Regions from separate parts of the Paenibacillus sp. FSL F4-0122 genome, predicted to be linked through region 1. Evidence: riboswitches for the same ligand, from Rfam matches in the RefSeq annotation. Region 1 holds a riboswitch; each other region holds the start of a gene.
The links. A riboswitch is a leader RNA that binds a small molecule or an ion and turns the genes downstream of it on or off. The one in region 1 is predicted to bind cyclic di-AMP.

Region 1 (8,190 bases):
CAGCGTCATTCTTCAGCTGACTGCCGTTCGCTTGCGATGGCATCAGAACTTGAGCAATCGCTGTAGTAGTCAGAGGATAAATCACTCCACAGAGAACAACAAACACTAGACATAGCCGTAATATAATAAAGAAATTAGCACCCTTCGATGATGACAACTGTTCTTCAGCGTCCGCAATCGATTTTCTGTTATTCACGATGCTCTCACCCTTTCAATGATTAGTTAATCCGTTGTTATATCCATACACTTACGAGCAAATCAATAAGTTTGATGCCCGCAAAAGGAACGACTACCCCACCTAGACCATAGATAAAAATATTACGTCCCAGCAGCTTCGTAGAACTCATCGCTTTATACGAGACACCTTTCATAGCCAATGGGATCAGCAGCGGAATAATAATCGCATTAAATATTAATGCAGATATAATTGCCGAGCTAGGTGAACTCAATCCCATGACATTCAGAGCTTCCATTTCAGGAATGGCGAGCATGAACATTGCCGGAATAATTGCGAAATATTTAGCGATATCATTCGCAATACTGAACGTTGTCAACGCGCCCCGTGTCATCAGTAGCTGTTTACCAATAGCTACAACCTCAATGATCTTCGAGGGATCGGAGTCCAGATCAACCATGTTTGCTGCTTCCTTAGCGGCTGTAGTCCCACTGTTCATCGCTAAGCCCACATCAGCTTGGGCAAGGGCAGGTGCGTCATTCGTTCCATCACCAGTCATTGCCACCAGCTTGCCTTCGTTCTGCTCGCGGCGGATAACCGCTATTTTATCCTCAGGTGTACTCTCTGCAATAAAATCATCTACCCCTGCTTCACGGGCAATAGTAGCTGCGGTCAGCGGATTGTCCCCTGTACACATGATAGTCTTGATTCCCATTTTTCGCAGCTCATCGAACCGCTCTTTCATGCCTGGCTTAACTGTATCCTTTAAGTAAATAAGTCCATAAATCCGGTTGTCTACCGCAACAGCAAGCGGGGTCCCCCCCATTCGAGCGATAGCATCGGAATTACTGTCGAGGTTCGCGGGAATGACTCCGCCCTTCGACTGTACCCATTTCTTCACGGAATCGACTGCCCCTTTACGAACAGATCGTCCATCCCGCAGATCTATACCACTCATCCGGGTCTCAGCCTTAAACTCTACGAACTCTCCGCCTTCAGCAAGTTTGCTGTCATAGCTGCGTTCCAGCTTCTTAGCCAGCTCAATAACAGAACGTCCTTCCGGAGTCTCATCCTTTAGCGAACTAATAGCTGCCCAAGCCGTAAGCTCAGCTTCCGTTTCATCTCCAACTGGCACAAAATCACTCGCCATCCGGTTTCCGAAAGTAATCGTACCGGTCTTATCTAGAATCATTGTATTAATGTCGCCGGCAGCTTCAACGGCCTTCCCTGACATAGCAAGGACATTAAACTGTGTGACGCGGTCCATCCCTGCTATCCCGATAGCGGAGAGCAGTCCCCCGATTGTGGTCGGGATCAGACAGACCAACAGGGCGATCATAACAGGAATATCTAGATCAACACCCAGATAAGTCGCAATTGGCCGCAAGGTCACTACTACAATCAGGAAAATCAACGTCAGACTGATCAAGAGTGTATTTAGTGCAATTTCATTGGGTGTCTTTTGACGTTTCGCCCCTTCAACGAGGGAGATCATCCGATCCAAGAATGACTCACCGGGATCACTGGTAATTTTGACTTTAATCTCATCACTAACTACCCGGGTGCCGCCTGTGACTGAGCCGAAATCTCCGCCGGCTTCCTTAATAACAGGTGCAGATTCACCTGTAATTGCCGATTCATCTACGGAGGCCAGCCCTTCAATCACTTCACCATCGCCAGGGATAAGTTCTCCCTGACTGACGATCACGATATCTCCTTTCCGCAGCTCGGAGGAAGAAACGGTCTTCACAGACCCTCCAACGAGCTTATTAGCTGTGATATCCTGTTTCGTTTTCTTAAGCGAATCCGCCTGGGCCTTCCCGCGGCCTTCAGCCAGCGCTTCAGCGAAGTTGGCAAACAGCACTGTGAATAACAGAATGAACAACACCGTGATATTGAAGCCTACCGATTTCTCTGCATTAAAATATCCGGGGGCCAGTACCATAAGCAATACAATAATCGTGCCGATTTCGACTACGAACATGACCGGATTTTTGATTAACGTCACCGGGTTAAGCTTAATAAAGCTATCCTTTACAGCGCTTAGGAGTATGGGTCCCGTCAGCAGCTTTTTTCTTTTTACAGTACTCATCTTGTTCTCCCTCTTCCTACCGTAAGGTCAAATATTCTGCAATCGGGCCGAGCACAATGACCGGCAGAAACGTCAGCGCACCGATAATCACTACCGTACCAATCAGAATTCCGGTGAACAGACCATTGTCTGTGCGGAATGTGCCAATCGTCTCAGGAACCGGCTTCTTCTGGATCAGTGAACCTGCAACTGCCAGCATTGCGATTATAGAGACATAACGGCCAAGCAGCATTACGATCCCGGTTGTAACATTCCAAAAGGTGGTATTGTCCGCAAGCCCTTCAAATCCTGAACCATTGTTCGCGGCAGAAGAGACATATTCATATAACACTTGGCTAAGTCCATGGAATCCGGGATTCGTAATGGAACCGTTGCCCAAGCCCGTTAAGAACGCACCTGCTGTTGGTACAAGGATAATGAACGGATGCACAAGGATAGCAATCGCAATCAGCTTCATCTCCTTGGCTTCTATCTTTCGCCCGAGAAACTCTGGTGTTCTGCCAACCATTAGTCCACATAAGAAGACGCCCATGATGGCATACATCAGCATATTGATTAGTCCTACACCTTTTCCCCCGAAGACGTTATTGAGCATCATTAGGGCCAGAGGGGTAATGCCACCCAGCGGTGTCAGCGTATCATGCATATTGTTAACACTACCTGTCGTAGCTGCCGTTGTTACCGAAGTGAACAGCGAAGATTGCGGGATCCCAAAACGTACCTCTTTACCTTCCATGCTGCCTTGCGAAGACTCGATCCCCAGCGCATTAATAGCGGGATTCCCTTTAGTTTCCGCATAATAATTCAGCCCCAGCAGCAGAACGAACAAGGTCATCATTGCTGTGAAAATCACCCAGCCCTGACGTTTGTTCTTAGCGAACAACCCGTACATATATGGCAAAGAGGCTGGCAACATCCACATAGAGAGAATCTCCAGAACGTTCGTAAGTGGATTAGGGTTCTCAAAAGGATGCGCTGAATTGGCTCCGAAGAAGCCGCCACCATTCGTACCTAAGTGTTTAATTGACTCCAAAGAAGCGACTGGACCGATAGCGATTTGTTGCGTCTGCCCTTCGAGTGTAGTGACCTCAAGCGATGGCTTGAGCGTTTGTGGCACATGCAATCCTACCAGCACCAATGAAACTAGCAGAGCTAATGGAATGAATACACGAATATGTGCTTTTACGAAGTCCTCAAAAAAATTCCCGACTGATTTCTGTCCTGTAATCCCTCTGACAAAAGCAACCGCAACAGAAAATCCGCTCGCTGCAGACGTGAACATCATCATCGTGATGACTGCCATTTGTGAAAAATACGATAGTCCCGTCTCCCCGCTATAATGCTGCAGGTTCGTATTGGTCATAAAGCTGATCACCGTATTAAATGAAAGCGTCTGTTCCATATCGGCAATTCCATTCGGGTTCAGCGGCAATCCCCGCTGTAATCTTAGAAAAATATAACTGAAAGCAACCAGTACGATATTAGTTAAAACAAAGCTGAGTGCATACTTCTTCCAGGACATTCCGTCCCGTTTTTTCAGGCCGATCAGCTTATAAATACCTTTCTCTGTGCCTGCAAACCAGCGATCCGTACGATTCGGTTCGTTAGAAAATACATGATATAAATACGTCCCCATCGGCTTGACCAACAAGATGAGAATTACAATTACGACGACTATTTGCAAAATGCCCATGAATGCCCCTCCTTAAAATTTCTCAGGATGAATCAACGCGTAAACCAGATATATAAACAACAGTAGGGTAACAGCGATTACTAGAATCACAGCTTATCCCTCCCCGTATCCTCAACTACACCTGCGCACCAGCGCATAAAGCCATAAAATAACCCGTAAATTACAGCTAACGAAGCCACCATATACAGATCCATCATATCTTCCGCACTCCTTCCATTATCCTTGATGAGGTGATCTATCGATTAGAAAATCAGCATCACCACTATGGGAATAGATTACATAGCTCGCACCAAGTCTTTTATAGACCAATCTAGGATTTATAGAACTTGTAATCACAAAAATTGGCTGTGTCGTCCAGGTACGGCACATCTGAATATAGCGGCAGCAAAGCGGAAAGCTGCTCTCAAACAGATATACCCTGCCTACCGGGAACGATGGGCGAAACCAAGTGCTCTGATGGCGGGTATCCACTAGAATAACCTGCTCGATTCCGAGCTCCTCTAGTAAAGCCTTCTCAGCCAGATTGTTGGTTAATCCCGCCATCTTAATACCCCTGAACTTCAGAAGTTTAATGAAATGTTCTCCCGCCTTTGTAGGCGCACATACAAGCACATATTCATTCTGATCCGTCATCTCTTTTTTCTCCTCCTGCTCATTTACAACAAGGAGGCAACGAAAATCTCCGAAAGGATGTTGACCTATCGTCATTTTCGGGCACAACCTAAAGCTCGGTTGTGTCACGTCATTAGACGCTGCCTTACAAATACCGCTAATGATGAATTTAGCGACCTCTTGGGGGAGGCCTCCATAAATGCTTTGCTTCTAAGAGCACAGCAAAAAGCCACAAAGGATCTCCTCTGTGGCTCGCTAGCGGTCACATTGCACTCATCCTCTCTCCATACGCTTACGAGGTTAGCTGTCGGATTCGGGCGGTGAGAGTCGCCCTACCTGTATAGATGCGAACTCACTCGCACCCTCTACAGGATTCACCCCATAATCAGCTTCCGACTCTCACATCGGCTGCCGATTGTTGGTTCCCCCGCTTTCCTTATCGGAAATTAAGCGGATCAAATATTCGATTGTCGTTGAAACAGGAGTAATCATACTCTTATGCACGAAGACTTGTAAAACCTGAATGATGCCAAAATAATGCAAATTAAAAACTATTTTCCCATTAGATAGCGCTTACTTGATATCTAATCTCTCTATATCTCTTGTTTACTCGAGTTTCGAGCGTTTAATCGCTATCTATAACCCATGTGATTTTATTCACCTTTTTAGGGTGAAAATACTGCAAATTCCCTTTATAGGTTGAAACGCAAGAAGCAGAGGTTGAGCGAGAAAGAGGCGCGATAACACGCCATAAATACCTATTTACCTCGTTTTTCAGTCGTAGTCGGCAGGATATGGTTAAAATCGCTCTAAAAGAACATTTTCCGTTTTTTACAGAAAATCTTGAAAAGAGTATGATTCGGGTTGAATCTAATTCATGAAAAACAATCAACGCTGAGTTCCTGCATTCGCAGGGAACGGGGGAACCATCAGGCCACCTGGCCTACTTGGGGTGAATCCAAAGGAGACTGCGTAAGTCTCAATAGGTAGGGCGACTCTCACCGTCCGAATCCGACAGCTAACCTCGTAAGCGTAAAGAGAGAGACCCTTGATCCGCCACGCTTTGGCCCAGGTATATCTGCCTGTAATCCAAAACCGCAGCAGAGGTCCTCCTCTTGCTGCGGTTTTTGCGTTACCTGAGCCTATTAGGTGATAGCACGCTGGATGGGGTGAATGTTTTGAAGCACTATTATTTAGGGATACATCAAGGGCTGCTTGAGCCGATAAGTCTAAATTACGTTTGTTTCGGGGCCTTGTGGTTCGAAGAAAATAATCACAGGTACATTGTAGGTTATGCATTTGGCCAGAACCAGATCCAAGCCCTTCGCCAATTCAGTACACCTTCTTCTTGTAAAGACTGTTTAGACTCTAAGATTGTATATGAAATATATAAAAAAATTCGAGAACAACAACAGCAGCAGGATTGGTCATCGCATCAAAAACTCCCGTGGTTTACAGCCTTCAAGGAGCCTTGGAAAGATGTAAGCGCCGGTTGGTATGTCTTGAGATCCCGCAGCACCTTTCCCTTACATCTATCTGTTATACGGAAAGAGAAGTTCCGACTATGGCTAGAGCATACCGCAGTCTGTGAGAATAAAATGGAAATGCTCGCTTGTGTAGAAAAGGCTAGTGTCACTCATCATGTAGACTTAAAGCTTTTGGAAATCTAAGGAGGAACCCTACTATGGACCAGCGCAGACTATCCCGCATTGAAGTATTTGTATTGGATGAACCCGAGCCTATTCACTATGGAATGGAAGGGGCTGAAGGCTGCCGTTATGGTATTCTGAAGCTCACCTGTAAGGGAGGTTGCAGTTGGGGGGCTTGTCTAATCTCTGCCAACACCAAAAATTTCGATCTCATTAAATGGAGTTCTTTTTTACGGGCTATCTGTCATTGCCGTCTTGAGGAAGCGCTGGATAAGGTCCGCCGCGAAGGTTCAGATTGGGAGCAGGTTAAGCTTGAGCTAGTTCAGGGTGCTTTGCAGGATTTAAAGGCCAAGCTCCAGGGTAAATCCTTGGCTGGGCATATTCAGCAAGGGCGTCTGTACAGTGTTGCAGCTGGGGGGAGCAATTCCAGAAGTGAACGGCTCTACTACAAACCTTCCAAAGCTTTTTCCACTGCCTCCCAGCAGAAACACAGTTGCCCGGAACCAGACACCGCCGATCTTATCAATAAATCCATCTCTTACTTTTCTATATTATAGATTCAAGCAAATCTCTCATTCTGAAAGGATCGTGTTCACCATGCCTGACCCCTTACCTCCCGTGTCCACCTACAGTGCTAAATTTGCAGAGTGTGTTCAAAAGTATACTAATGAAGTCTACGTACTCAGTTCCATGTTATTAGAACAATCTAATGAGGCAGACAAGGTTACTATCCGCACCTTCACAGAGCTTCATAAAATATATCGTCAGGATAACTTCGACCCTCAGTTATTCTCTATCCACGCTTACCGCACTTGTATTCGCCAGTGTGCTGATTCTTTTGCCCGGCGCTCTCTTCTATCGGCTAAGGGATTACCTTGGGAGGAACAGCTTGTGAAGGTATTGTGGTACGGCTTAAAGCTGCCTCTTTCTCAAATAAGCATTATTCTGCAAAAAAGTGTTCCTGCACTGAAAGCACAGCTTAGAGCTGTACGGGAGCAGATGACCGACCAAGCGGATATACGAACGAGCGCAAATCTTTCTATAATTTAGTCACTGACTAGAATTCAGACGATCTTTAAGCGCATGAAGCATCTAACGGACTCAGGAGCCTTTAATTGAAGCTTTTCCTCAAATTTGGCCGGCGTTCGGACTCCAGTAGAAATCCCGAGCGATGAGCGTCTCGGATCGTCTTCAAGCAGGCCCTAATCATCTTCCACCAAGGCAAGGCTTACGGACCCAGATGACATTATTTGCACGTTTATCGCCTTTTGAGCATAGTATCGGACTCCAGTGCAACTATTTGGTTAAAAGAGCTACTAATTCACCGTTTTTCATGCCAATAGCGACTATTGTGTCCGATATCTTGCCAAATCTCGATGATTGTTGCATTTAAGTGTTGCTGGGTCCGTTAGCTATATCAGCTCGTATACAAAGAGATTGCCAACGCAAAAACGGGGATATCCCAGCAACCATAAATGGCTGTTAGGATCCCCCCCGAAAATTCAGTACCTACTATTGTGCCTTACTCTTACGCGCCTTACTGTACATCCACAATCCTGCCAACATCCCCACTATAGCAACACCGGTCAATACGCCTTGAACGAAATCCATAAAAGTGGAGCCATCCGGAAGCATTCTACTAACCGAAGCCAGTGATACCGAACTCATTAAAAGCATAATGGTATATTGTTCGCTTGTAGACATCATTAGCACTCCTTAAAAGTTATATGAGGCCTTCTTAGATCTTGTATGCTTTCATCGCTTTTCTGATTTCTTTAATACTTGGGCGTTTGCCGTACATCAGTACGCCGGTACGATAGATCTTGGCTGCCAGCCATCCGAAGATGAAGGTAGTCACAAGCAGGATCAGCAGCGATACAATGACTTGCCAGATCGCCACCTCACCGACACCAATTCGGAGCAGCATCGTCAATGGTGAAGTGAAAGGTACATAACTCGCTATCTTAAC
Region 2 (8,190 bases), 1.6 Mb from region 1:
TGATATAAATGCGTTTGTCAGGAGGGAACTTGTTGAGACAAGCTAGTGATTACACAGAACCTGCTCTAAAAACAATATTTGCTGAGGATTTCAAAATTGGCGCAGCCGTTAACCCGTTGACGATACAATCACAGGAGCATTTGCTCGCCTATCATTTCAATAGCATTACCGCTGAAAATGAGATGAAGTTTGAAAGTCTGCATCCGCTTGAAGACATTTATAACTTTAAACTAGCAGATCAGTTGGTTGCCTTCGCCCGAAAACATCATATGGCTATGCGTGGGCATACTTTAGTCTGGCATAACCAGACTACGGACTGGTTGTTTGAGGATAAGATGGGCGGGCGTGTAAGCAAAGAGACATTGCTTGCACGGCTCAAATCACATATTCAGACCGTGGTTGGGCGTTACAAGGAAGATATCTATGCTTGGGATGTTGTAAATGAAGTTATTGCAGATGAAGGAGAAGAACTTCTTCGCCAGTCAAAGTGGCTGGATATTGTCGGACCGGAGTTTATCGGCAAAGCGTTTGAATTCGCTCATGAAGCCGATCCAAAGGCTTTGTTATTCTACAACGACTATAACGAGTCTAATCCCCTTAAGCGCGACAAAATCTATAAAATGGTGAAGTCGCTGCTGGAACAGGAAGTACCGATCCATGGCGTCGGATTGCAAGCGCACTGGAATCTATACGATCCGGACTTAGATGAAATACGTGCTGCTATTGAGAAGTATGCATCTTTAGGGCTTCAGCTCCAATTGACAGAGCTGGATGTGTCCATGTTCCGTTTCGATGACAAACGAATGGATTTAAAGGTTGCACCTGCCGAACTGCTCGAGCTGCAGGCAGAGCGGTATGAAGCGATGTTTGCTCTGTTGAAAGAATACCGCGACGTGATTAGCTCAGTCACTTTCTGGGGAGCAGCGGATGACTATACATGGCTGGACGGCTTCCCTGTTCGGGGACGGAAAAATTGGCCATTTCTATTCGATGAGCAGCATAATCCTAAGCCGGCTTATCACCAATTGCTTAACGCTGTCACCAAATCATAGAGCGGGTAACCTGCTCAAGCTTGCGAATTATGAACCCGTCCTTTTCAATCCAGGGCGGGTTATTTATACGGGAGGATTAAACATGACAAATACCGCTTATGAGGCTTGGCTCAACTATGGCCAGCTGAAATCAGGATCTCTATACAATCAATATACAAATTGGTGTGGTGAGCTGGTTGTAACGGAGGACAACGAGACGATTCAGGCGGCAGCCGCGGAATACATACAGGGGATGGCCTCTATGCTGGGCAAAGCGCCACTGCTCACAGCGCAACCAGAAGGACCGTGTATCGTTATAGGAACCTTCCAAGGGGGGAATCCGTTAATTGGTAGAGTATTCGCAGGAGAGCGAACCGATTCACTGGGTGCTGAAGGTTTCCTTATACGTACAAACGCTACTGAGCAATGTATCGCTGTTGGTGCTTCAACGCCTGTTGGAATATTGTATGGCGTATTCCATCTGTTACGGCTGATAGGAACAGAAAGCGAGATAGACGCTCTGAATTTGTCTATGAGTCCGGTGAACGGCCTGCGAATGATTAATCACTGGGATAATTTTGATGGCAGTATTGAACGTGGCTATGCTGGACGGTCCTTTTTTTACGAGTCCAATCAATTTCTTAACGATACAAAGCGGCTGCGTGATTATGCCAGATTGATGTCCTCTGTGGGGATCAACGCGATCTCGATTAACAATGTGAATGTTCATGAGCTTGAATCTCTATTTATAACGGAGCAATATTTGCCTGATATCGCGTTAATTGCAGGAATATTCCGCGTATACGGAATTAAGCTATTCCTCAGTGCTAACTTCGCCTGCCCGATACAGATCGGAGCATTGGAGACAGCTGATCCACTGGACCCAGCGGTGCGGCAATGGTGGAAAGATAAGGCTAGTGAGGTTTATCGGGCGATACCTGATTTTGGCGGGTTTGTGGTCAAAGCGGATTCAGAAAATCGACCGGGGCCATTCACTTACGGGCGTGACCATGCCGATGGCGCTAATATGCTGGGAGAAGCACTGGATCCGTTTGGCGGAATCGTGATTTGGCGTTGTTTCGTATATAACTGCAAGCAGGATTGGCGTGACCGTAAGACAGATCGGGCCAGAGCGGCATATGATCATTTCAAACCATTGGATGGCCGGTTTAATGATAATGTAGTGCTGCAAATCAAGAATGGACCGATGGATTTTCAAGTTAGAGAACCGGTATCTCCGCTGTTTGGCGCACTGGAACATACCAATCATCTGATGGAGTTTCAGATTGCTCAAGAATATACGGGGCAGCAGCGGCATCTCTGTTATCTTGTTCCACAGTGGAAAGAAGTCCTTGATTTCAATACTTATGCCAAAGGGCAAACTACGCTTGTGAAACATATTGTGGACGGATCGGTGTGGGGAAATAAGTATAATGGTGTGGCTGCTGTAACTAATGTTGGAGATGACATGAACTGGACGGGGCATGGGTTAGCTCAAGCTAATCTGTATGGATATGGAAGATTAATTTGGAATCCGGAGCTGACGGCAAAAGAAATAGCTGAGGAATGGATTCGGCTTACCTTTGGCACTGATGAAGGTCTAGTGGCTGCTATTCGCGGGATGTTGATGGACTCATGGAGGATTTACGAATCTTACACAGCTCCATTAGGTGTGGGTTGGATGGTTAATCCGGATCATCATTATGGGCCGAATGTGGATGGGTATGAATACGCCAAGTGGGGAACGTACCATTATGCGGATCATAAAGGCATTGGTGTGGATCGTTCAGTCAAATCGGGAACGGGTTATAGTGGACAGTATATGGGTCTTAATGCATCAAACTATGAGAATCTAGCGTCTTGTCCAGAAGAGCTGTTGCTGTTCTTTCATCATGTTCCATACACGCATGTTCTGCAATCGGGGCAAACGGTTATACAACATATTTACGATACTCATTTCGAGGGGGCAGAGCAGGCTGCACAGCTTCTAGCGACATGGGAATCACTTGAAGGCAGCGTGGATAGTGGATTGTATATGCAAGTGAAGCAACGTCTTGAAGAGCAAGCAGAGCATGCGCAGGAATGGAGAGATCGGATCAATACGTATTTTTACCGCAAGAGCGGAATTGAGGATCTTAAAGGCAGAAAGATTTATTAGATTTCGAATCGAGGGATGATGATAGTGAGCCTCACGATTAGAGCGATTATGGAAGATTTAATGGGAACTGTGGAACAGGTAGAAGGCACTGTCGATATTCTGAACCCAGGGGAACCGGAAACTGAAGTCACAGGGATTATTACGGCCTTCTCTGCCACACAAAATGTTGTGGAGCAAGCAATAGCGTTAGGAGCCAATTTGCTGATCACGCATGAAGGTGTATTTTATAGCCATCATGCGGCGAGCGAGTGGTTAGAAGGTGATCCGGTTTATCATGCGAAAAAAAGTCTGATCGAACATTCCCAAATTGCTATTTTTCGTTATCATGATTATTGGCATCGGCAAAAGCCGGATGGAATTATGGTGGGTTTGCTGGGAGAACTAGATTGGTCCGCATACGTGGAAGAGCAGCAAGCAGCTGCTACGATTCTCACTATTCCTGCTATGACTGTACTGGAAGCTGCTCAGTATATTAAAAGTAAGCTAGGGATCTCTTATGTACGCGCTGCTGGTGACCTGTCTCTGTCCTGCAAACGCGTAGGGATATTAGTAGGTTACAGAGGAGGCGGGACGATGGCTATTCCGCATTTTAATGATCACAATCTTGATTTAATTATTGCTGGAGAGGGACCAGAGTGGGAGACTCCGGAATATGTGCGGGATGCAGGGCACCAAGGCAGATCTAAAGCGCTCATCATGTTAGGTCATGCGGAGAGTGAAGCGCCGGGAATGAAATATTTAGCTGAAATCTTAGCAGACAAATATCCCATGCTTCCTAGCCGGTTCATTGCTGAACAACCCATCTATCAGATGGTTTAATCTGGGGAAATAAAGAGTACGGAATAAATAAACATATTATGGAGAAAATGAAGGGAAACAGGTCACTGAGAAAGGAGTGTTTCAATGGAAATTCCTTTGGAGGCTGATGAAGTATTAAGTCGGATCAAAAAGCTGCAAAGCGACGGAAGCTCGATCAGTAAAAAACAAGTAAAGCAGAGCGATCCTGAGCTTATGAGAAGTGCGCTGTTCTTTTTTCCAAGCTGGGAGCATGCATTGAAAAACGCCGATCTTTTGTAGCCATAGTATTGTAAGAGGAAGCTAAGTGGACAGGGGAATATCTCTGATTCTGCTTAGCTTTTTTCATATCTCCAGTGAAAAGGATGGCCTTTATATAGAAAGTACTGGTGTTTTAACCTCCGTTTGGCTTGGTTCAGAGCCATTTTCTTAAATAAAACGAGTAAACAAGAGCAAAAGAAAGAGAAAATGAAGAGTATGCTCAATATGAAATGAAAAGCATTGCTTTCAACATTATTTTGACCAGAGCCCTCCTTTACAAGCAAACCTTACAAGAGTATGATTCATCTCAGAACTGACAATTATCTTAAATTTACAATTACATAAGCAATCCGCTTAATTTCCGTTTCTGGAAAGCGGGGGAACCAACAACTGGCAGCCGATGTGAGAGTCGGCACTGGTTATGGGGTGAATCCTGTTCCGGGTGCATAACATGCATCCCTGCAGGTAGGGCAACTCTCACTGCCCGAATCCGACAGCTAACCTCGTAAGCGTATGGAGAGAGGATGAATGGCGTGTTTAGTGATGAATAGCCACAGAGAATCCCTCTGTGGTTTTTTGCTGCGTTTTTAAGCAGATATAGTCGTAGAATTTATTATGAAAGAGGTGTTACCTTTGCCTATCGCTAAACTGAACGGAACTTCGCTCTATTATGAAATCAATGGAACTGGCACTCCGGTTGTGTTTATCCATGGACATGGATTAACACACAGTATGTTCAAACCACAGCTGGAGTATTTTTCCGATAAATATAAAGTGATTTTGTGCGATTTACGGGGGAATGGTAAGTCTGGTAAACTGCTGGAGGCCCCACATGAGATTATTGAGACGCAATGTCTGGATCTGATTATGCTGTTGAATGACCTAGGTATTCGTGAAGCAGTTTTTGTAGGAATCGCCTATGGTGGCTTAGTCGTTCAGCATATTGCCAAACAATATCCTGAGCGTGTAAAAGCCATTGTGGTCGCAGACAGCTTCTGTAGGACTCATGGATCAACAATTGTAGGGAAAATACAAACTATGGCAGCATATTGCAGTTTGCTAATGTATTATCTCCCAAGCGAGCTGGTGTTGCCTTCGATTCGGATGATGTACCGAGAGCGCTGGAGTCTGGCCTACAATGAGATTAGAAGAGGGCTGCTGGACAAACGTCCCCGGGAGCTTTATCGGCAAAGGCTGGCTACGAGCCATGTTGATTACACCAGATGCTTAAAGGCTTTTAAACGTCCTGCTTTATGTATTGTAGGGGACTTTAATGAATTTGGAGTGAATTGTATGAAGGAAATGGTGTCCCAGCTGCCACATGCGCAGTTGGCGATTATTCCGAACGCATTAGATCCAAGTAATCTGTGCCAGCCGGAGCAATTCAATGCGATTCTTCAACGTTTCTTAGAGAAGCAGCAGGGCAGTCAGCAGATTAGCTGATCTATAGGGAGACCTTTACAAGCGAAGCGTTTAAGTGGAAAAGGGCGTCCCATAGCCAGGGGGAATGAGCTGGCTATGGGACGTCTTTCTGGGTAGAACTTTAGGGAAATTCTCCCTAAAGTGAAGGTGATTATGGCTTCTAGCACGTGAATTAGGGAAATTCTCCCTAAAGTGATAGAAAGCATGGCTCCTAGAACGTGGATTAGGGAAATTCTCCCTAAAGTGAAGGGAATTATGGCTCCTAGAACGTGGATTAGGGAAATCCTCCCTAATAATAGGGTGTTTTTAGCCATAAATGGGTATTTGCATGAATTTTTAGGGAGGATTTCCCTAAAAACCTTATTTTAAAACGATTATCGATGAATATTAGGGAGGATTTCCCTAATATAATGGATATCTAACTAAAGGCTGGCTCATCAGTAGTGAAATCTACGAATGAGCCAGCCTTTGGTATTTTACTAACCGGTGGATGTTGAACATTTACAAGCATATTGTACCTAGAACGCCACTTAATGTCCCTACCCTACCACAGCATCAAATATAGCTCACCCGACGTGGGAAAGAACAGTAGACTCTAAGTAGTGAAGGTAAGAGTATAGAAGGGGCGTAGTAAGCGGTTCACCCGACGTGGGAAAGAACAGTAGACCCTAAGTAGTGAAGGTAAGTGTATGGAAGGGGCGTAGTAAGCAGCGCATCAGACGTGGGAGAGTACGTTAGACCCTAAGTAGTGAAGGTAATTGTATAGAGGAGGGCGTAGTAAGCAGCTCATCCGACGTGGGAGAGAATGGTAGACCTAAGCAGCTCATCCGACGTGGGAGAGTACGGTAGACCCTAAGTAGTGAAGGTAAGTGTATAGAAGGGGCGTAGTAAGCTGCTGACCCGACGTGGGAAAGAAACAGTAGACCCTAAGTAGTGATTGTAAGTGTATAGAAGGAGGTGTAGTAAGCAGCGTATCTGCAGCTCCTGATCGAGACCAAAGGAAAGGAAGGTTTCGGTAATAGGGATTCAGCCTCCGGACATGAGTAGGAGAGAAGAAGAGCGGGGAGTGGCATTGACAGACTATCGGACTCAAGCGCTCTTATTTGCAACATTTTCCTATTTTTGAGTTGATATTGGACCCCATAGGCGTTATTTGTACAAAATAGACGCTATTGAGCACCATTTCTGCCCAATAGCGCCTCTCAGGTCCGATGATCTCTCTAAACAGGGATAAATTAACGAATAGCGGCAGTTGAGTCCGAAAGATCAAGTAAGTGTACCGTATATTACCAAAAAAGCATCTATCACTCCTTAGAAGGAATGGCAGATGCCTTTTTTTGAATTTGTTTTAATGATTATACAATCGTAAAGCCAGCACTTGCATAACCAGTGACTGTATTTACAAGGGTGAGGCCTGTAGCAGTGGCTGAGAATACCATAAGCAGACGTGTCTGTGGTGTTACAGCAAAATTGATATCATTTGTAATTCCATTGACAAAAGTTCCTAGATTAATAGTACCTGTGATAGGTGGGAGCGCTACTAATGCCCCTGGAATAGCAGTAAATGTGTTATTTGGTGTGGCCGATTGGTACAACTGTGCTGTTACATTTATTGTAGTACCAAGCAGCGATAAAGCTATGGTATTACTGAAATAAGCAGCAAGGGATGTTATCACTCCTGCACGAGGAGTCGAGAATGCAAAGTTGATAAGCGGTCCAAGGAGAGTACCTGTTAAATCAATATTACCGCCAACAAGAGAAATGCCTGTGGCTGAACTTCCGAAGCCTACAAGGCTTGTTGTTCCAACCAAACCACCTAAAACCGTGGTCATAATAATAGGTCCTCCGGATGCCAGTGGAATAATTGCACCGTTACCGGTTGCACCAGTGACTCCGGTAATGCCAGTAGCTCCAACCGCGCCGGGATCACCCGTTGCACCCGTAGCTCCGGCAACGCCGACCGCACCGGGATCACCAGTCGCACCCGTTGCACCCGTAGCTCCGGCAACGCCGACCGCGCCGGGATCACCAGTCGCACCCGTTGCACCCGTAGCTCCGGCAACGCCGACCGCGCCGGGATCACCAGTCGCGCCCGTTGCACCAGCAGGGCCTGCCAAGCCTGCAGCGCCAGTCGAGCCAGTCGCTCCAGTTGCTCCTACGCCTGGACCTGCTGGTCCTTGCGCACCTGTTGGCCCTTGAATCCCCTGCACACCCTGTGGTCCTTGAGGTCCCATCGCGCCACCAGCGATTAACAAGTAATCTGGTGAACTCCCGGGTATTCCAGTAGGTCCAGAAACGGTAGCAATATAGGTGCTGCCATTGAAGGTTACTACTTGACCTGCTGGATAAGTAGGACTTTGTGCAGGATTAAAGATTACAATCCCTTGCAGCCCTACCCCTTGCGGCCCCTGAGGTCCTTGAAGTCCCGGTGTTCCTTGAGGGCCTTGAGGTCCTTGGGGGCCTGTGGAGCCCCCAGCAATTAATAAATAATCTGGTGAACTTCCAGGTGTTCCCGTTGGTCCC
Region 3 (8,190 bases), 5.1 Mb from region 1:
TTCTTGTTAGCTAGGGTGACAGGATATTGGCCACGTTTTTGCAATTGGGCAATTTTACTCTTATTTCTTCCGACGAAACAAACGTTGTAACCGGAGTCCGACAACATAGGCCCAATAAATCCTCTGCCAATATTGCCCGCTCCAAAATGTACGGCTCTCAATTTGGTATCCCCCTTTAATTTGAACTCAGTTTCTCGGTTTCTCTATACGAAGCAACGTTGAGTAACTACATGATCAAATTCAAGAAGACTTAGATTATCAATTTTATGGTGCTGCTTATCGAATTCAAGAAAATTAGTAATTTCGTTAGGCGTCACAATGCAACGGATGCCAGCTGCTGCCGCTGCCTTAGATCCATTCGGTGAATCCTCGATAGCAACCGCCTCATCAGCTGTGATTCCAAGACAAGCTAACGTTTGGTTATATAGCTCCGGATCTGGTTTCACTTTTGCCACATGGTCGGCAGTCCGAACACATTCGAAATACTCGCGAATACCCAATTGATTCAGATATTTTTCCACCCATTCCAGGGAAGAACTTGAGGCCAGCCCTATGCGCAGTCCAGCTGCCTTGGCAGAATCAAGATAATGCTGAATACCTGGTCTTATTGTTTCAAGCTCCATAAGTTTGCTGTGTCTCTGTTTAACAGCCTTGCTGAACTCTTCTTTGTCAATTGCGAGCTTAAGATCAGTCATCAAATATTCATAAGGATTAAAACTGTTCAAGCTCGTGCCGATGCAGGTGGAATATTGTTCAAGCGTCAGGTCCACTCCATATTCTGCATAAGCCTCGTTAAATGCGGTGTACCAAGCAGTCTCCGTGTCGATAATCGTTCCGTCAAAATCAAAAATAATTCCTTTGATCACAATCAACCATCTCCCTCGTATTATGTTTGGTTAGAATATCTTACGCAAAACCTTCTGCATATTCTACAAAAAGCTATTTCGGCTTGCGTTTGACTATAAAAACCATAACAAAGCCCTTCTACTGACGTCAAGCACGGTAGATAACATGCCACGTAATGATAACGATTACAATCAATGCGGACAACTCTGAATTTTTGCATCACCTGAACATCTTAATACATAACAATAATCAGATTCAAAAAAACACCACAATCCTATGTGCTTCAAGGGATTCCTTCTGCCAAGTTTGTTATGAAGGCAAGCTCCCTCTCTTTCTCTCCATTGCTGTTATTTAGAGTATTTTTCCAAGCAGCTAAAAATAATTTAAAATAATTTCAACCACATCCTTTTTACTTGATTGTACAAATCAAATTACGGGGTTATTTTTTGTCCATTGAGTAAAAAGAGGCTTTAATTTATGATATATTTAATCGATAATGATTATCATTATTGGTGGTCGTTACATATAATAGGGAGGCAATAAGATATGAACAAGGCACGACAGTCCTTCGCTGTGGTATGTGTACTATTTTTGATGAGTACATTGCTACTGGCGTGCGGAAACTCAAAGGAACAATCCTCTGCCAATAGTACGGCAAACGCAACCGGGAACTCTTCCGCTGCAACCGCGGCACCTTCAGCAGAACCCTCAGATAGCAGTACAGATGAAGCTGCAGCGACTACCCGCTCCTATACAGATTACATAGGACATACTGTAGAGATTCCAGTGAATCCGCAGCGAATTATCTATTCTGGAGAAACTTATGGCGATTTGCTCGCACTTGGTGTGCAGGCGGTAGGTTATCCTCTTTCTATGGGGGAAGGCCAGATTTTTGAAGAACAATTGCAAGGTGTGGAGGATGTAGGCTTCCCTATCAATCTGGAAAAAACATTGGAGCTTCAGCCTGACTTGATCATCTATGCGGGCACAGATGAAGCTGATTTCGAGCAGCTCTCCAAAATTGCACCAACGATAATATTTAATACCTTTGCCCCACTCCAGGAACGTATGCTGGACATTGGTGGAATTGTTGGTAAAACGACTGAAGCAGAAGCATGGCTTGCCCAGTATAAAACCGCTGAAGAGAACATGTGGAAGCAATTGAAATCCGCAGGCATGAAAGAGGGCGAAACGGCTGCGGTCTTCACTTATTATCCAGGAGACAGACTATTTATAATGGCAGCAACCGGACTTTCACAGGTACTCTATGGGGAGAATGGCTTCAAGGCAACTCCAGCTATTCAGAAGATACTTGATGAAGGTAAAGGGTTCCAGGAAGTATCCATGGAAGTCCTGAAAGAATATGCCGGAGACCGGATATTCATCTTGACTCCAGTGGCAGAAGAAGCAAAACAATCCACAGAGAATCTATTAAAGAGCCCTATCTGGAAGAGCCTTCCTGCCGTCAAGAACGGATATGTCTATACACAAGACATCATGAAGACTTCAAGTGATGCAACAACAAGAGAATGGCTGCTTGGCGAAATTCCACAGCTATTGAATATGAAATAACCTTCTGTGATGAAGAGTTTAACACAAGGCTGATAAAAAACTGCAAGAAGCATGTCAACAGCTGTTGATATGCTTCTTTTTTTTATATACAATGAATTCATTGATAATCATTCTCACCAAATGAACGGAGGCTGAACCCATGCTGCATACATCATCGTCCTGCCCCCCACTCCACTCTCTGCTATTTCAGCTAAACGAGGCCGAACTGATGATTCAAGCTGCCGATTCAAGCTCTATAACGCGTACAACCCAGGACTATACCCTTCTCATATTTACTGGAGGGAACGGACAATTGAACCTCGATGATCAAAGCGTGATACTAAGTACGGATAAATGTTATCTACTATCTCCTGGAATCTCCTATAGTACGAACAACCAGGAGCTGACGTTGTATTATTACCTCATCACCTTTACAGCAATTTATACAACCAAGCTTCCTAAACGATATTCTGGAGAGCTGCTTTCCGGCAGACGGGAGTTAATTGTGCACCCGTTCACCAAGGTAATCCGACTAGTCGAAGACCTGCTCATGAACAGGAATAACACCGATGATGTACAACAATTCAAGCGACAATTAAAATTCCAAGAATTGCTGCTGTTACTTTTTGAGCATAATTACCCTTCCAAACACCTGCCAAGTCCTACGGAATCCGTAGAAAAGACCATAACATTCATTCAGGAGCATTATACAGAGAGTATCACCGTGAAGCAGTTAGCTGAACTGGCGGGAATATCAATCTGGCAATATACACCGATCTTTCAGCAGCTTACGGGTAAAAAGCCGCTTGAATACCTGACGGATCTGCGTATTAATCATTCCAAACGATTCCTGCAGGAATCGACTGAACCACTGCGGGAAATCGCCAGACTGGTCGGCTTCTCGGATGAATACTATTTCAGCCGCCGCTTTCGGCAAAAAACCGGAGTTACACCCGGACAATATGCACATCAGCAAGGTCGTAAGCTTACCGTCAAGGATTGGACGGGTCATGAGGTGGAAATTCCTGAACGAGCGAAACGTATTGTCTATCATGGCGAGACACTTGGCGACCTTCTCGCGTTAGGTGTAAAGCCTATCGGTGGAGATGAAGCATTCGCCCGGAACAGCGTCTATAAACATCGGCTTAAGAAGCTCGCCAACGTCGGGTTTCCACTGGACCCGCAGTTGACCGCTTCCCTAAACCCAGATTTGATCATTTTGGCAAATAGTGATGAAAGAGCCTACAGAGCAGTTTCTGGTATCGCTCCGACACTCACCTTTGATTCATTTGCGCCTCTCGACAACCGAATGCGGACATTAGGCAGTTGGCTAGGTAAACAGCGCGAAGCCGAAGCATGGCTGGAGTCATTCACAATCAAAAACGCTGCCATGTGGCAGCAGCTTTACTCGACAACTCTCCAAGTTGGAGAAACCGCCTCTGCTTTGGTCTATGATCATGGAGATCATCTATATGCTATGGGAATGTCCGGATTCTCCACTGCGCTTTATGCCCCATGTGGTTTACAACCGACCGAAGAGATCCAAGCCATATTGGACGAAGAGTTAGGGTTCGCCGAAGTTGATCCAACACGACTGCCTGCCTACGCCGGAGATCATATCTTCATGTTCATTCCGGAACGCAAAGACTCGCGAGCTGCGATGGAACGATTACTAGACAGTTCACTTTGGAACACTCTTCCGGCAGTACGTCAGGGACATGTTTATCTGCTCGACGGAAGCAAATGGAACTCTAGTGATGCGTTAACCCGGGAGAAGCTGCTAACGCTGTTGCCTAAACTACTCGGCGGAAGTAGCTAGCAATTGAAGGTGAATCTAGGATTCTCTTTTGACTTATCAAAACTTGATAGGGTATACTTTATCTACGCTTAATTTCCAACTTTTACAGTTGAAAAGCGGGGGAACCAGTTTATTGGGGCGAATCATTGAGCATTAGAATGTAGGGTACCATCTTACCCGAGTCCGTCAGCTAACCTCGTCAGCAGTGGATGGGTCTGCTTTTCATGTTATTTACATAACCAGAGACCCTTGCTAAGGGTCTCTTTTTGTGCTTTTTTTGGACCCTGCTGGCAGTAGATTGGCCTTTGACACTAAGGCTCCCTCATTTCTCACACTACGAGACAAAGGAGAGATGTACGTGCAAAAGGTAAAGTACTTCACGGATATTAACAAAATAGCTATGTTGTCTGAGCTGGAAAAAGAGAATCTGAAAGAAATTACAGACAAATTTGTTTTTCGTGTAAATGACTACTATCTGTCTTTGATTAACTGGGATGATCCAGATGATCCCATCCGTAAGCTGGTTATTCCTAACGAAGGTGAACTGCTGGAGTATGGGCGCTGGGACGCCTCCGATGAGGACACGAATTATGTGGTACCTGGTTGTCAGTACAAGTATAGAACCACTGCACTACTGATTGTATCCGAGGTCTGCGGGGCTTATTGCCGCTACTGTTTCCGTAAGCGTCTGTTCCGAAATGACGTGAAAGAGGCGATGGCTGATGTCTCTCCGGGCTTGGAGTATATCGCAAAGAATCCGGAGATTAACAACGTACTTCTTACGGGTGGGGATAGTTTAATTCTCTCCACACCGAAGCTAAGATCCATTATTGAAAATCTAAGAAGCATTGAGCATGTTAAGATCATTAGACTAGGTTCCAAAATTCCCGTATTTAATCCGATGCGGATCTCTGAAGACGAAGAGCTGCTGGAGCTGATTCGTACTTACTCTACCGAAGACAAACGAATCTATGTTATGGCGCACATCAATCATCCTCGTGAAATCACACCTGAAGCCAAAAAAGCATTTAAAGCTCTCCACAACGCAGGGGCAATTGTCGTAAATCAGACTCCCATCCTCAAAGGCATCAACGATGATCCCATTATTTTAGGGGAACTACTGGACCGACTTTCATGGGCTGGCGTTACACCCTACTACTTCTTTGTGAACCGGCCCGTTGCCGGAAACCGGGATTTCGTATTACCGCTCGAGCAAGTCTATCAAATTGTAGAAGAAGCCAAAGCTAGAACCTCAGGACTTGGCAAAAGAGTACGCTTATCCATGAGCCACACCTCAGGAAAAATAGAAATTCTCGCCATTGATAACGGGAAAGCCTATCTCAAATACCATCAATCCAGAGATCAGGAATACGGAAAATTCATGATTCTAGATTGTCCAAAGGACGCCGAATGGTTCGATGACCTGCCTGGGAATGAGCAATATTGGACCCCACCTGTGAAAAAAACGATGCTATTATTTCTGTTAATCATTTATCAGAGCCTGCGGATTTAATCTGTAAATAAATTAATCGGCTCTGTCAGACTCTGTCATAGGATATTTCTTCATCACCAACAACAAAACTCCTCCCTCCCAAAATTAGCCCGAAAAAATCTATGATATAATCACGCTGTAACACGAAATGAACTAATGGGTGGGAATGCACACATGAAATTGGAACGATTGATTTCTATGATCTACAAGCTATTGAACCACGAAGTTTTATCTGCCTCCAAGCTGGCTGAAGAGTTTCAGGTTTCCCAGCGAACAATCTATAGGGATATCGATGTGATTTGTGCCGCTGGCATCCCGGTCGTAACGTATCAGGGTACTAAAGGTGGATATGGCATTATGGACGGATATAAAATGGATAAAAGCCTGCTCCGTTCGTATGATGTCACTTCTCTGATTACTGTACTTAACAGTCTCTCTTCCGTGTTTGAAGATGAGCATACGCAAGGAACCATTGAACGGCTGCAAACGATAGGAACGGAGCCACAGACTTCTAGTCTCGCGGTGGATCTTGAAACCCGGCGTACGGATCCTGACGCACTTCCTCTTTTACGTGCGGCTATAGCGGAACGAAATGTTGTCCGTTTTGATTACATCAGTGTAAAAAATGAACGTACAACCCGTGAAATGGAACCAGTAAAGCTTCATTTTAAATATAGCAACTGGTACATCTATGGTTATTGCCGGGCACGGCAGGATTATCGGGAGTTTCGTCTTTCCCGGATGCTGAATTTGTTCCTGACGCAGGATACCTTTCAATCACAACATGAAGTACCCAAAGAGGCTGGCTGTTCAAACAGGGTAGATCAGGTCGAGGAAGTAGTGATACGGGTGGGACCTGAGGCTTTGGCAGAAGCGTTGGATCAGTTTCACCAAGTCGATAAGGAATTTCATTCCGATAAAAGCATGACGATGCGAATTCCTGTGTATAAGCCATTGGAAGCTCGTTGGCTTTGGTCCATTCTGCTGAGTTTCGGCAGCGGGGCCGAAGTCCTCGAACCCCCTGCATTGCGAGGTATTTTAAAAGAGCAGCTTCAAAACACACTCAAACTTTATGAAGAAGTATGACAGTCTGATGTCATACTTCTTCTTTTATATTAACAACAGTAACAAAAACAAATCCATGACAATTCAAAAGGAGACAATACGAATGACAAATTATCCAGTAGAAATGTTTAAATACCACACATGGGCAAACCAAACTATCCTGGGGAGAATCAAGGAACTCCCGGCTTCTGTGCTAAGTCAAGAAGTGAACAGCTCATTTCCCACCATCGCTCATGCCCTTAGCCATATCTATGCGGTTGATACGATCTGGTATCTTGTTTTAACGGGCACTGCCATGCCTGAGGCTTTTCAACAAAGTATCCCGCTAAATTTGAGCATTCTAGATTCTGTGGATGAATACGTAAATATCTTTGCCCAGCTATCAGAACAATACAAAGAATGGTTACACAACCAATCCGATTTGGAGCAAACCATTCTGCTTGACAATCCATTCGCCGGAATCCGCCAAACACGCCTATCAGAAATTGTGTTGCAAGTCGTCAATCACGGGACTTATCATAGAGGTAATATATCTACTATGTTACGGCAGTTAGGCCACGCTTCCACCATGAATGACTATTCTCTTTTTTGGTATCAGGTAACAGCGGAAGCTATTTAAACACTAATGGGCAATCTGCCCCACTCCATACCTAGAAAGGAAATTGTATTTTAATTATGGAGATTGAAAATCTAATTACAGTAAAAACGAGAGAAGATTTAAGAGTTTGGCTGCAGGAGAATTGTAAGACTGAAAAATCTTGTTGGGTACTCGTTAGTATGAAGCCAAACCCAGAAACGTTGCTATATTTGGACGTAGTTGAGGAATGTTTGTGTTTTGGATGGATCGATGGAGTGAAAAAGAAAATTTCGGAAACAGAGCTGGCGCAAAGACTCTCTCCCCGAAGTAAAAAAAGCTCTTGGACTGAATTGAACAAAGAACGGGTCCGCCGCCTCGAAAAGCTGGGGTTAATGAGTGCTGAAGGAAAACGGATACTTCCTGATATGAACCCTGATTCTTTTATAGTAGATAAGATTATAGAGCAAAGGCTAAAAGAGGACAGGCAAGTATATGAGAATTTCCGGGCCTTTCCCCCCCTTTATAAAAGAGTTCGGATCGACACGATCCAAAGCAATAAACATCAGCCAGATTTATTTAAGAGTAAATTAGACAAATTCATAACAAACACTAAAGAAAATAAAATGTACGGGCAATGGCATGATAACGGACGTCTGCTCGATTATTAAGCTGCGCTAGATGCATGATCTCCTGCTGAGGCTTTCGGACTCCAATGACGCTATTTACTAATTTATCGCCTCTTCAGCAATCCATCGGACTCCAGCGCAGCTATTCCTTAGAAACAGGCTCTTATAAGGCGTTTTTTTTCGCCAATAGGGGCTATGCGGTCCGATAATACTCCAAATGACGGATTTTCCTGCA
Region 4 (8,190 bases), 500 kb from region 1:
TAGCATTAGTACCTCGATAATTCGAGATGAAGAGGGTTATCCCCATTCCTTTATTCACGTTTCTCGTGATATGACGGAACGCAATCGAATGGAGGAGCTGCTTAGACGCTCTGAGAAACTAACTACAGTCGGCCAATTGGCCGCAGGAGTAGCTCATGAGATTCGTAACCCTCTTACCACATTAAAAGGATTTCTACAGCTTCAACAGGAGAAGGAGCTCTTGGTTCCGCTTCATGTAGAGCTGATGTTATCCGAGCTGGAGCGGATTAATCTTATTGTCAGTGAATTTTTAATCCTGGCTAAGCCGCAAGCCGTTCATTTTCAGGAAAAAGATCTTCGCTACATATTAGGTGATGTAGTTTCTCTATTGGATAGTCTGGCTCATCTACATGATATTCAATTTAGTACGAAATTCTCTGAACAACCTGCTACTGTACATTGTGAAGAGAACCAGCTGAAGCAGGTATTCATTAATATTGTTAAAAATGCAATTGAGGCTATGCCTGAGGGTGGCGTCATTTCAATGGAACTGTGGAACTCTGTGGATTGCGTCTTTATAGTAATCAAAGATCAGGGTGAAGGGATTCCAGAGGACGTGCTGCCTAAGCTGGGTGAACCGTTCTTCACGAATAAGGAATCGGGGACTGGTCTTGGGTTAATGATTAGCCAGCGTATTATTCAGGCTCATAAGGGTCATTTGGAAATACAAAGTGAAGTTGGCCGGGGGACAACCGTTATGATTAAGCTGCCTGCAGCTGGAGGGGGTACACCTTGGCTTAACATTAAGGATGAACGGAGTGAAGAACAACGTGAGAATTAATAAATTCATCAGTGAGACAGGGTACTGTTCACGCCGAGAAGCAGACAAGCTTGTGGATGCCGGCAGAGTTACGATCAACGGAGAGCCTGCTGTGCTGGGCAGTCAGGCTGTTCCGGGCGATGATGTGCGAATAGATGGTATAGCGCTTGAAACCTCAAGCCAGACGGTCTACATTGCTCTAAACAAGCCGGTAGGGATTACATCAACCACAGAACAGCATATCAAGGGGAATATTGTCGATTTTGTAGGTCATCATGAACGTATATTCCCGATTGGTCGTCTCGATAAGGATTCGGAAGGATTAATCCTGCTTACCAATGATGGCGACATCGTTAATAAAATTTTGCGGGCGGAAGGCCGGCATGAAAAAGAATACGTGGTTACCGTGGACAGACCCATTACGCCTTCTTTTATTACCGGCATGTCCAGCGGTGTGAAAATATTAGGCGAGAAGACGCTGCCCTGTGAGGTAACGCGTATTACGGAGCGTGTCTTCCGTATTATTTTGACAGAGGGCAAAAATCGCCAGATTCGTCGTATGTGCAGCGCTTTTGGGTATGAGGTTCGAAAGCTGCAACGCATTCGGATTATGAATATTCGCCTGGGGGCATTGCAAACGGGAGAATGGCGTGAGCTGTCTGCTGATGAGAAGAAAGAGCTTGGAGCTACGCTGAACTACGAGTTACTGTAGGAGTGTCATTACAATAATACAGTTCCATATAGAATGTAGTACTGCAACAAAAAAAGAGCTGTCCGGGGTCTAAGACCTTTGGACAGCTCTTTTTATTACCTTACGAAATCACTTATTCAGCAGAGGGAACAATCCCTGTAAACTCTTTGGTTTCTTGATATTTTCGAATAATGGAAACCTCTACCCGGCGATTCTTGCTTCGACCGGTAGCTGTGTCATTATCGGAAATAGGATGATATTCGCCGTATCCAATCGCACTAAATTTGCGTGGATTTAGATTTGTGTTCTGCAGCAAAATCTTCATGAACTGAAGTGCCCGATCCGCACTCAGATCCCAGTTGGATGAATAGTTGCTATTAGAAATCGGAATATCGTCGGTGTGCCCTTGCACTACTACATCATAATCCGGGAATTGCTGCAGCATCGTTGAGATGGATTTAGCTAATTGCCGCGAATCATCCTTAACAATGGCTTGGCCAGAAGCGAACAATGCGTTATCACTGATCGTAATCATTAGCTGAGATTGATTAAGCTTCGTACTGAGCAGATCAGTTAGGCCGTTGCTCTTAATATATTGATCGAATTGTTTCTTAAGCTTCTCTAAATCCTCTTGTTCCTTTTGTCGTAGCTTTGCCATTTCTGCTTCTTCAGCTTTCTTGGAAGTAGAGCTACCCATCTTATCATTTTTCCCTAGATCTTCTTGAGTCTTACTAGGCATTGCTGCCCGCTCTTCAAGAATACCTGTACCGCCATTAAGTGCGGAACTGAAGGCCTGACTCATCTCTTCAAATTTCTTGGCATCCGTTGCACTCATAGAATACATAACGATGAACAGAGCCACCAGAAGAGTCATGAGGTCGGAGTAAGGTAACAGCCACGATTCATCGGCATGTTCTTCATGCTCTTCGTGTCTAGTCTTTTTGCTCACCTGATCCACCGTCCTTCTCATTTAACTTAACGCGTTGCGAAGGTGTTAGGAATACAGCAAGCTTCTGATTGATGGCAATAGTAGATACACCGGACTGTATGGACAAAAGACCTTCGACCATCATCATTCGAACTTCGATTTCTTGTTTGGAGAGACGTTTCAGCTTATTAGCAATAGGATGCCATAATACGTAACCTGTAAAGATACCAAGCAATGTGGCGATGAAGGCAGCCCCGATTGCCGCAGCCAGTTTGTTCATATCACTCATATCAGCCAGAGCGGCGATGAGACCGATAACCGCCCCGAGCACCCCGAGGGTAGGAGCATACATACCTGCCTGTGAGAAAATGAGGGCTCCTGCTTTATGTCTATCCTCTGTGGCGTGGATATCCTCCATGAGGACATCGCGGACAAAATCCTGATCATTTCCATCAATAATCATCCGCATGCCGTTTCTGAGGAAGTTATCTTCTATTTCATCGACCTTTGATTCTAGAGCCAACAGACCTTCACGCCGTGTGATAGAAGCCCATTCCATGAACATAGTGATTAATTCGGGTTTACTGATTAATTTCTTTTTGATAAAAATCATTTTGAACAGACTTGGAATCTTTTTGACCTCGTTGAAAGGAAAGGCCATGAAAATAGAAGCTGCCGTACCCACCAAGATAATAACGTAAGCAGCGGGTGTGGCCAAAGCATGAAGTGGAGCGTGCTTGAGGATCATGCCCCAGATTACAGCAACCAAACCAAAAATTAAACCAATTATTGTTGAAATTTCCATTTTGCACCTCGTCCGTGAGATTTAAGATGTGTTCCGACAATGCCGCGTATATCATCCTTGAAACAGCGGCAGGGCACTCTGTGCGAAACCGAATTAACGTATATTCTTATTTATCGACATCATTCGGTTTTTTGTGAAGTCATTTTTTCGGCTATAATGGATAAGGTAAGTAATTATTCATCTGTGAAGAAAACGGAGTGATATACGTGGGTGTAAAGCATGGTAGAGATTACGGTGAAATTCTAACCGATTTGACCGAAGCCGTCGGACGAATTTCCGATGGATATTTATTTTTTGAGATGGATCCGGACGAGTGGCAGGAACTACCCCAAGAATCAAAGCTGGAGGTATGGGAAGCATTGGCTGAGGATCTTTTCTTCGCGCTGGGTAATGAACCTATGATTGAAGTGGGGAGTGGCGTAATTATTTACGATAAGGACACTCACCGCATTAATATTCTAGTTGGCGAAGAGGATTTGGCTTCAGTAGTTTTGATTTAGGCAGAGGAGACGTCTGGACGTAATTTGCCCGTAGTTAGTAGCCCGTGTTAAAATTGATAAAGCCGAGTTATAATCGCTGGGATTTGTGAATACATTTAATCGAAAATATCGCCTTTATCCTGGCACATCCCTTGGACCTCAGAAGCTAAGGGATGTTTTGTTTAACGCCTAAGACAAGTAAAGGGAACTACGCACTTTACTGCAATTTTTTGTAAGGGAGGAAACGAATTGTTATTTACGGAAGAGGAACTGCGTGAGGAGATCACCAAGCTGGAGGGCTGGAAACTGGAAGATAATGTTATGGTGCGAAAATATATGTTCAGCCAATATATGAAGGGCATTGCGTTCGTTGATGAAGTAGCCACGATTTCAGAAGCCTTCGATCACCATCCACATATTACGATTGATTATAAAACAGTTACCCTGCGCCTGAAATCTAATGAAGAAGATGGGATTACAGCTCTAGATCTTCGAGAGGCGCATGAATTTAATGAAGCTTTTGAAAAAAATCATTAGTTTAGCCAAAATCATAAAATAAACGCCCGTGCACAGATAGTCACCTATCTCATACACGGGCGTTTTTGGTTGCTTGGCTGGTTACTTTTTCTCTGAGAGCCAGAGTGCGACGTTGGCGATCTCTTCAGGAGCTAGCTTCTCCTTAAAGGAAGGCATTTGGCCACGTCCTTTGGTGACGATGCTGTAGATTTCCTCAGCGTCATGCTGACCGCCTTCATTCTGAAGACTTGGTCCAACTCCACCTTGAAGCTGATCGCCGTGACAGGTGATACAGCTGGCTTTCACGGTTGCTTCTGCCTTTGCCGCGTCCAGTTGAACTACCGGCATCGTGGGCTTATTTTCTTCTGCTACCTCTTCTTTACCCGGAAGTGTAAACATGAGTACTACCGCAAAGGCACAGGCGGCAAAAAACAAACCGCTCATGATCCATTTCTGCATCCCAATTCGTCCCTTCTATGTAAGCTGCTCCCTACATTATAGCTTATGGTGAAGCGTTATCATAGGGTTTGTGACAAAAAAATGAACGAGAATACAATCATTCTTATGAAATATCTGGTATTTAATATCATTTGTCATAGACCATGCAATAAAAAGGTTTGTCTCCTGTAGGTGTGCGGCGTTCATACGTATCTGTAATCGTAAATCCACATTTTTGATAAGTTCGAATGGCGCGTTGGTTCCAGGTCAGGACTTCCAGATCTATCTCACGATCAGGATAACGATTCAAGGCTGTCTGGACGATGGCATCTACGAATAGTTTGCCTAAACCATGGCCGCATAGATCGGGGCGCATCCCAACTCCTAAACGGACGACTCCTTCCATCGGGAACAACTGTGCGAATCCGCACAAAACCTCATTTTCATTTAATATGGAGATATATTGTTCCTCCCGGAGCTGCGGATCACCAAACTCGATGCCAAGAGCCTGCATCTGCTCCCACGGCATCCAGCCATAAATATTATATGGGGGCGTATAGCTCCACTTACAAATAGCTTCTCCGTGAATTGCCTCCATAGGAACAACATGAAAAGTTACCGAGGGATTTATCATAAGGTCAACGATCTCCTTTCACGAGGACATTGCTATATTACTAATTATATACAAAATGGGGGAGGTTCGACTCAGAAACTTTATATGAGGGGAATGTTTTACAAATTATGAGAGGGGTAAATAAGTAATAAGACAAAAAAACAAGCTCTCCTCCAAGAGTACCTTGGAAAAGAGCCTATGTACGTTATTTATTGCACATCATCATTGTCTTCCGATTCAGCAGCAACCGATTGGTAAGCGTCTGTGCTCATAATGCGCTTGGCACCAACGTAGCGTTTCACGTAGTAGCTATCACTCAGAGAGCTAATCGTAACACCGCGTGAGGTAGAAGCGTGTGCGAATTTACCTTCACCGACATAAATGCCGACATGGGAGACACCTTTGCCACTTGTATTGAAGAATACAAGATCTCCGGCTCTTATATCATCACGGGAGATTGCTGTGCCCATTTGATATTGGGAACCTGATTGGTGTGGAAGGTTAATGCCAATCTTATCAAACACATACATTGTAAATCCGGAGCAATCAAATCCGTTAGTGGATATACCGCCGGATACGTATTTAGTACCGATGGCCTTGTCAATCACTTTATCCATTTTGGAATCTGCGAAAGCGCTTCCTGCTCCGATGGTGAGGATGATGGAAAAGCTTAGTACTGCTGCTGCTAACTTCTTCTTCAAAAGTGTATACCCCTTCCAAATGCCTACGAGGTTAGCTTAAGGGTTCGGTTGAAGGTCCCCTATGACCCCTCTATATAATGGAGGTCAATTCACCCAAAGTTGGTTCCCCCGTTTTCCTAATAGTTAGGAAACTCGGCTCATACTGTTGATTAGGATTAGCTTGTAATCAATACATGACAAAACCTTTGTAAATAACAACTTAATGATTACAAAAATGTTACTAAAATCTCACTGCGCTAATTGTAACAAACAGAAAGCCGCTTGGCAATCGTTTTTAACATATTAATGCAGAAAAATTGGCATTTTTACGGTAGAAAGGCATATGTAAGCGTTAATAATGACCTAATTTTTAATATAATTGCAATTTTTATCAAATAAACGTGTTTCAATTGGGCTCTAATAGTGTAAAAATATATTATGGAATAAAGAAAAACCCGAATTTGATTACGGGCATAATCAGATTCAGGTTCATATAGTTGTAATTGTGAGGTTATAGTTGTGAGGAAGGTTTCAATCGAAGGCTACAGCTTGATAAGCTGAAGTACTCATTACTCTTTTAGCGCCAACATAACGATTGGCCCAGTAGGCCTGACTGAGTGAAGTGATGGTCACTCCACGCGAAGAGGACGATTGTGCGAATTTTCCGTTTCCAACATAAATGCCGACATGGGATACTCCATTGCCAAGTGTGTTAAAGAACACTAGATCACCAGAACGCAGATTGCTTTTGGATACAGCAGTTCCAACGCTATATTGAGCTTTTGATGTACGAGGTAAAGTAAGCCCCACATTCTTGAATACATACTTTGTAAATCCAGAGCAATCAAATCCGGCAGTGCTTGTACCTCCGGTTTTATAGGCAACTCCAATAGTTTTTGAGATTACAGAGTCCATTTTAGAGTCGGCAAAGGCGCTTCCTCCACCAATAGATAACGCCATTACAAGTCCTAGCGCCGCAGCGACGCATTTTTTTCTTAAATTATGTCTTTTCAAAAGATGTACTCCTTCCAAGGCCTGCGAGGTTAGCTTAAGGGTTCGGTAGAAGATTCCCTATGATCCCTGTAAAGCGAGATCAATTCACCCAAAATATGGTTCCCCCACTTCCCGGTGCAAAGGAATTAGGCGTGTTAAGCACCAGAGAATGACGTTTCGACAGTTACACTTACGATAAATACATTTAGTTATGTAGGAATCGTTTCAATTGATTACAAAATTGTTACTAATAGCACAGGACTTATTGTAACAGAGCTTTTACGATTTTGCAAATACTCTTAAGTTATCCGTAATGAGAAAAAGTCCCAGCTCCTGAATACAGGAATTGGGACCTTTTTATTATGTCAAATAAGGTTGATTTATTGTGGAAATGCTTTGCTACGCCATAGATGATATTGTGCAGAGATTCCCCACATTTTTAAGAGCGTAGAAGGTAGTGGTGAGATTTGCCGTATTATAAGTGCCGGTAGGCCGGGACAGAACAGACCCGTCAGTCCGCACACTAGCAGTAAGAGCAGGCCTCCCGCCCCAAGTACAATGGAAACACCTATAGCAGGAATCAGTGACCGCAAGCAGATGATCAGTGAGGAGAACATTCCTGTACCGCCGGTGTAACCAAACTGCATATATAGAAGAAACAGGCGCACGATAAAAATATATATAAGCCATGCCAATACGTGTGGTACTAAATGAAGTAACAAAGCGTAGTTAAACAAAGAGGATAAGAACAGCCCGTACATTTTTGGAGCAAGCCAGTAAAGCGGCAGCAGGGTCAGCACCCATTCGATTAGGCTAAAGACTAAGACAGGTAGTCCATAGATCTTCATGCCAGGGAAAAAGAACAGTCCACGCTCGCCCTTTCGCTCCTGGTGGAGCTCATGCAGCAATCCTGCCCTTATGAAAGGGGAAAGCAGAAGTCGCAAGACAACAAGCGCCAGAAGCATCCATAACCAAGTGCGTATCGCAGGGTCCGTATTCAAGCTGAACTGTCCCTCGATATAATACAACAGTCTGCCCATACCGCTGCCTCCGGCGTCTTTATCCGGATAGCGCAGTAGAATTGGAATAATAGCAGATCGGATGAAACCATACATAAAGTAGCCCCAGAGCAGTCGGTAGATGAAGAGCAGAATTAAAATATAAAATTGCTCCTTCATGCTTTGCCAGCCGCGGGTTATCGATGTTCTCACAATCATTCACCTCACCAGACAAGAGTTCCGAGCACGG

Region 2: linked by a shared signal. The riboswitch ahead of MHH49_RS14495 (alpha/beta fold hydrolase) and the one ahead of MHH49_RS07240 (hypothetical protein) in region 1 are both predicted to bind cyclic di-AMP.
Region 3: linked by a shared signal. The riboswitch ahead of MHH49_RS30010 (KamA family radical SAM protein) and the one ahead of MHH49_RS07240 (hypothetical protein) in region 1 are both predicted to bind cyclic di-AMP.
Region 4: linked by a shared signal. The riboswitch ahead of MHH49_RS09405 (C40 family peptidase) and the one ahead of MHH49_RS07240 (hypothetical protein) in region 1 are both predicted to bind cyclic di-AMP.

The regions. Positions count from the first base shown of each region.
Region 1 covers NZ_JBBODI010000001.1:1,714,518-1,722,707, forward strand. The annotation lists gene kdpC (potassium-transporting ATPase subunit KdpC) at 1-157, opposite strand, end outside; gene kdpB (potassium-transporting ATPase subunit KdpB) at 234-2,267, opposite strand; gene kdpA (potassium-transporting ATPase subunit KdpA) at 2,284-3,960, opposite strand; gene kdpF (K(+)-transporting ATPase subunit F) at 3,973-4,050, opposite strand; gene MHH49_RS07240 (hypothetical protein) at 4,177-4,593, opposite strand; cyclic di-AMP (ydaO/yuaA leader) riboswitch at 4,846-5,035, opposite strand; cyclic di-AMP (ydaO/yuaA leader) riboswitch at 5,455-5,619, shown strand; gene MHH49_RS07245 (hypothetical protein) at 5,688-6,242, shown strand; gene MHH49_RS07250 (hypothetical protein) at 6,257-6,778, shown strand; gene MHH49_RS07255 (hypothetical protein) at 6,819-7,271, shown strand; gene MHH49_RS07260 (hypothetical protein) at 7,734-7,928, opposite strand; gene MHH49_RS07265 (ABC transporter permease) at 7,960-8,190, opposite strand, start outside.
Region 2 covers NZ_JBBODI010000001.1:3,343,446-3,351,635, forward strand. The annotation lists gene MHH49_RS14475 (endo-1,4-beta-xylanase) at 33-1,052, shown strand; gene MHH49_RS14480 (alpha-glucuronidase family glycosyl hydrolase) at 1,135-3,189, shown strand; gene MHH49_RS14485 (Nif3-like dinuclear metal center hexameric protein) at 3,214-4,008, shown strand; gene MHH49_RS14490 (hypothetical protein) at 4,093-4,266, shown strand; cyclic di-AMP (ydaO/yuaA leader) riboswitch at 4,587-4,773, shown strand; gene MHH49_RS14495 (alpha/beta fold hydrolase) at 4,879-5,688, shown strand; gene MHH49_RS14500 (exosporium glycoprotein BclB-related protein) at 7,023-8,190, opposite strand, start outside.
Region 3 covers NZ_JBBODI010000001.1:6,794,059-6,802,248, forward strand. The annotation lists gene MHH49_RS29990 (mannitol-1-phosphate 5-dehydrogenase) at 1-161, opposite strand, end outside; gene MHH49_RS29995 (HAD family hydrolase) at 204-866, opposite strand; gene MHH49_RS30000 (ABC transporter substrate-binding protein) at 1,393-2,418, shown strand; gene MHH49_RS30005 (AraC family transcriptional regulator) at 2,558-4,216, shown strand; cyclic di-AMP (ydaO/yuaA leader) riboswitch at 4,272-4,415, shown strand; gene MHH49_RS30010 (KamA family radical SAM protein) at 4,548-5,708, shown strand; gene MHH49_RS30015 (helix-turn-helix transcriptional regulator) at 5,862-6,773, shown strand; gene MHH49_RS30020 (DinB family protein) at 6,856-7,371, shown strand; gene MHH49_RS30025 (YdeI/OmpD-associated family protein) at 7,428-7,997, shown strand.
Region 4 covers NZ_JBBODI010000001.1:2,217,490-2,225,679, reverse strand. The annotation lists gene MHH49_RS09445 (ATP-binding protein) at 1-820, shown strand, start outside; gene rluF (23S rRNA pseudouridine(2604) synthase RluF) at 810-1,511, shown strand; gene motB (flagellar motor protein MotB) at 1,624-2,439, opposite strand; gene motA (flagellar motor stator protein MotA) at 2,423-3,223, opposite strand; gene MHH49_RS09425 (hypothetical protein) at 3,430-3,723, shown strand; gene MHH49_RS09420 (4a-hydroxytetrahydrobiopterin dehydratase) at 3,952-4,239, shown strand; gene MHH49_RS09415 (c-type cytochrome) at 4,321-4,677, opposite strand; gene MHH49_RS09410 (GNAT family N-acetyltransferase) at 4,805-5,290, opposite strand; gene MHH49_RS09405 (C40 family peptidase) at 5,479-5,970, opposite strand; cyclic di-AMP (ydaO/yuaA leader) riboswitch at 5,976-6,118, opposite strand; gene MHH49_RS09400 (C40 family peptidase) at 6,481-6,909, opposite strand; cyclic di-AMP (ydaO/yuaA leader) riboswitch at 6,967-7,105, opposite strand; gene MHH49_RS09395 (hypothetical protein) at 7,323-8,153, opposite strand; gene MHH49_RS09390 (M1 family metallopeptidase) at 8,165-8,190, opposite strand, start outside.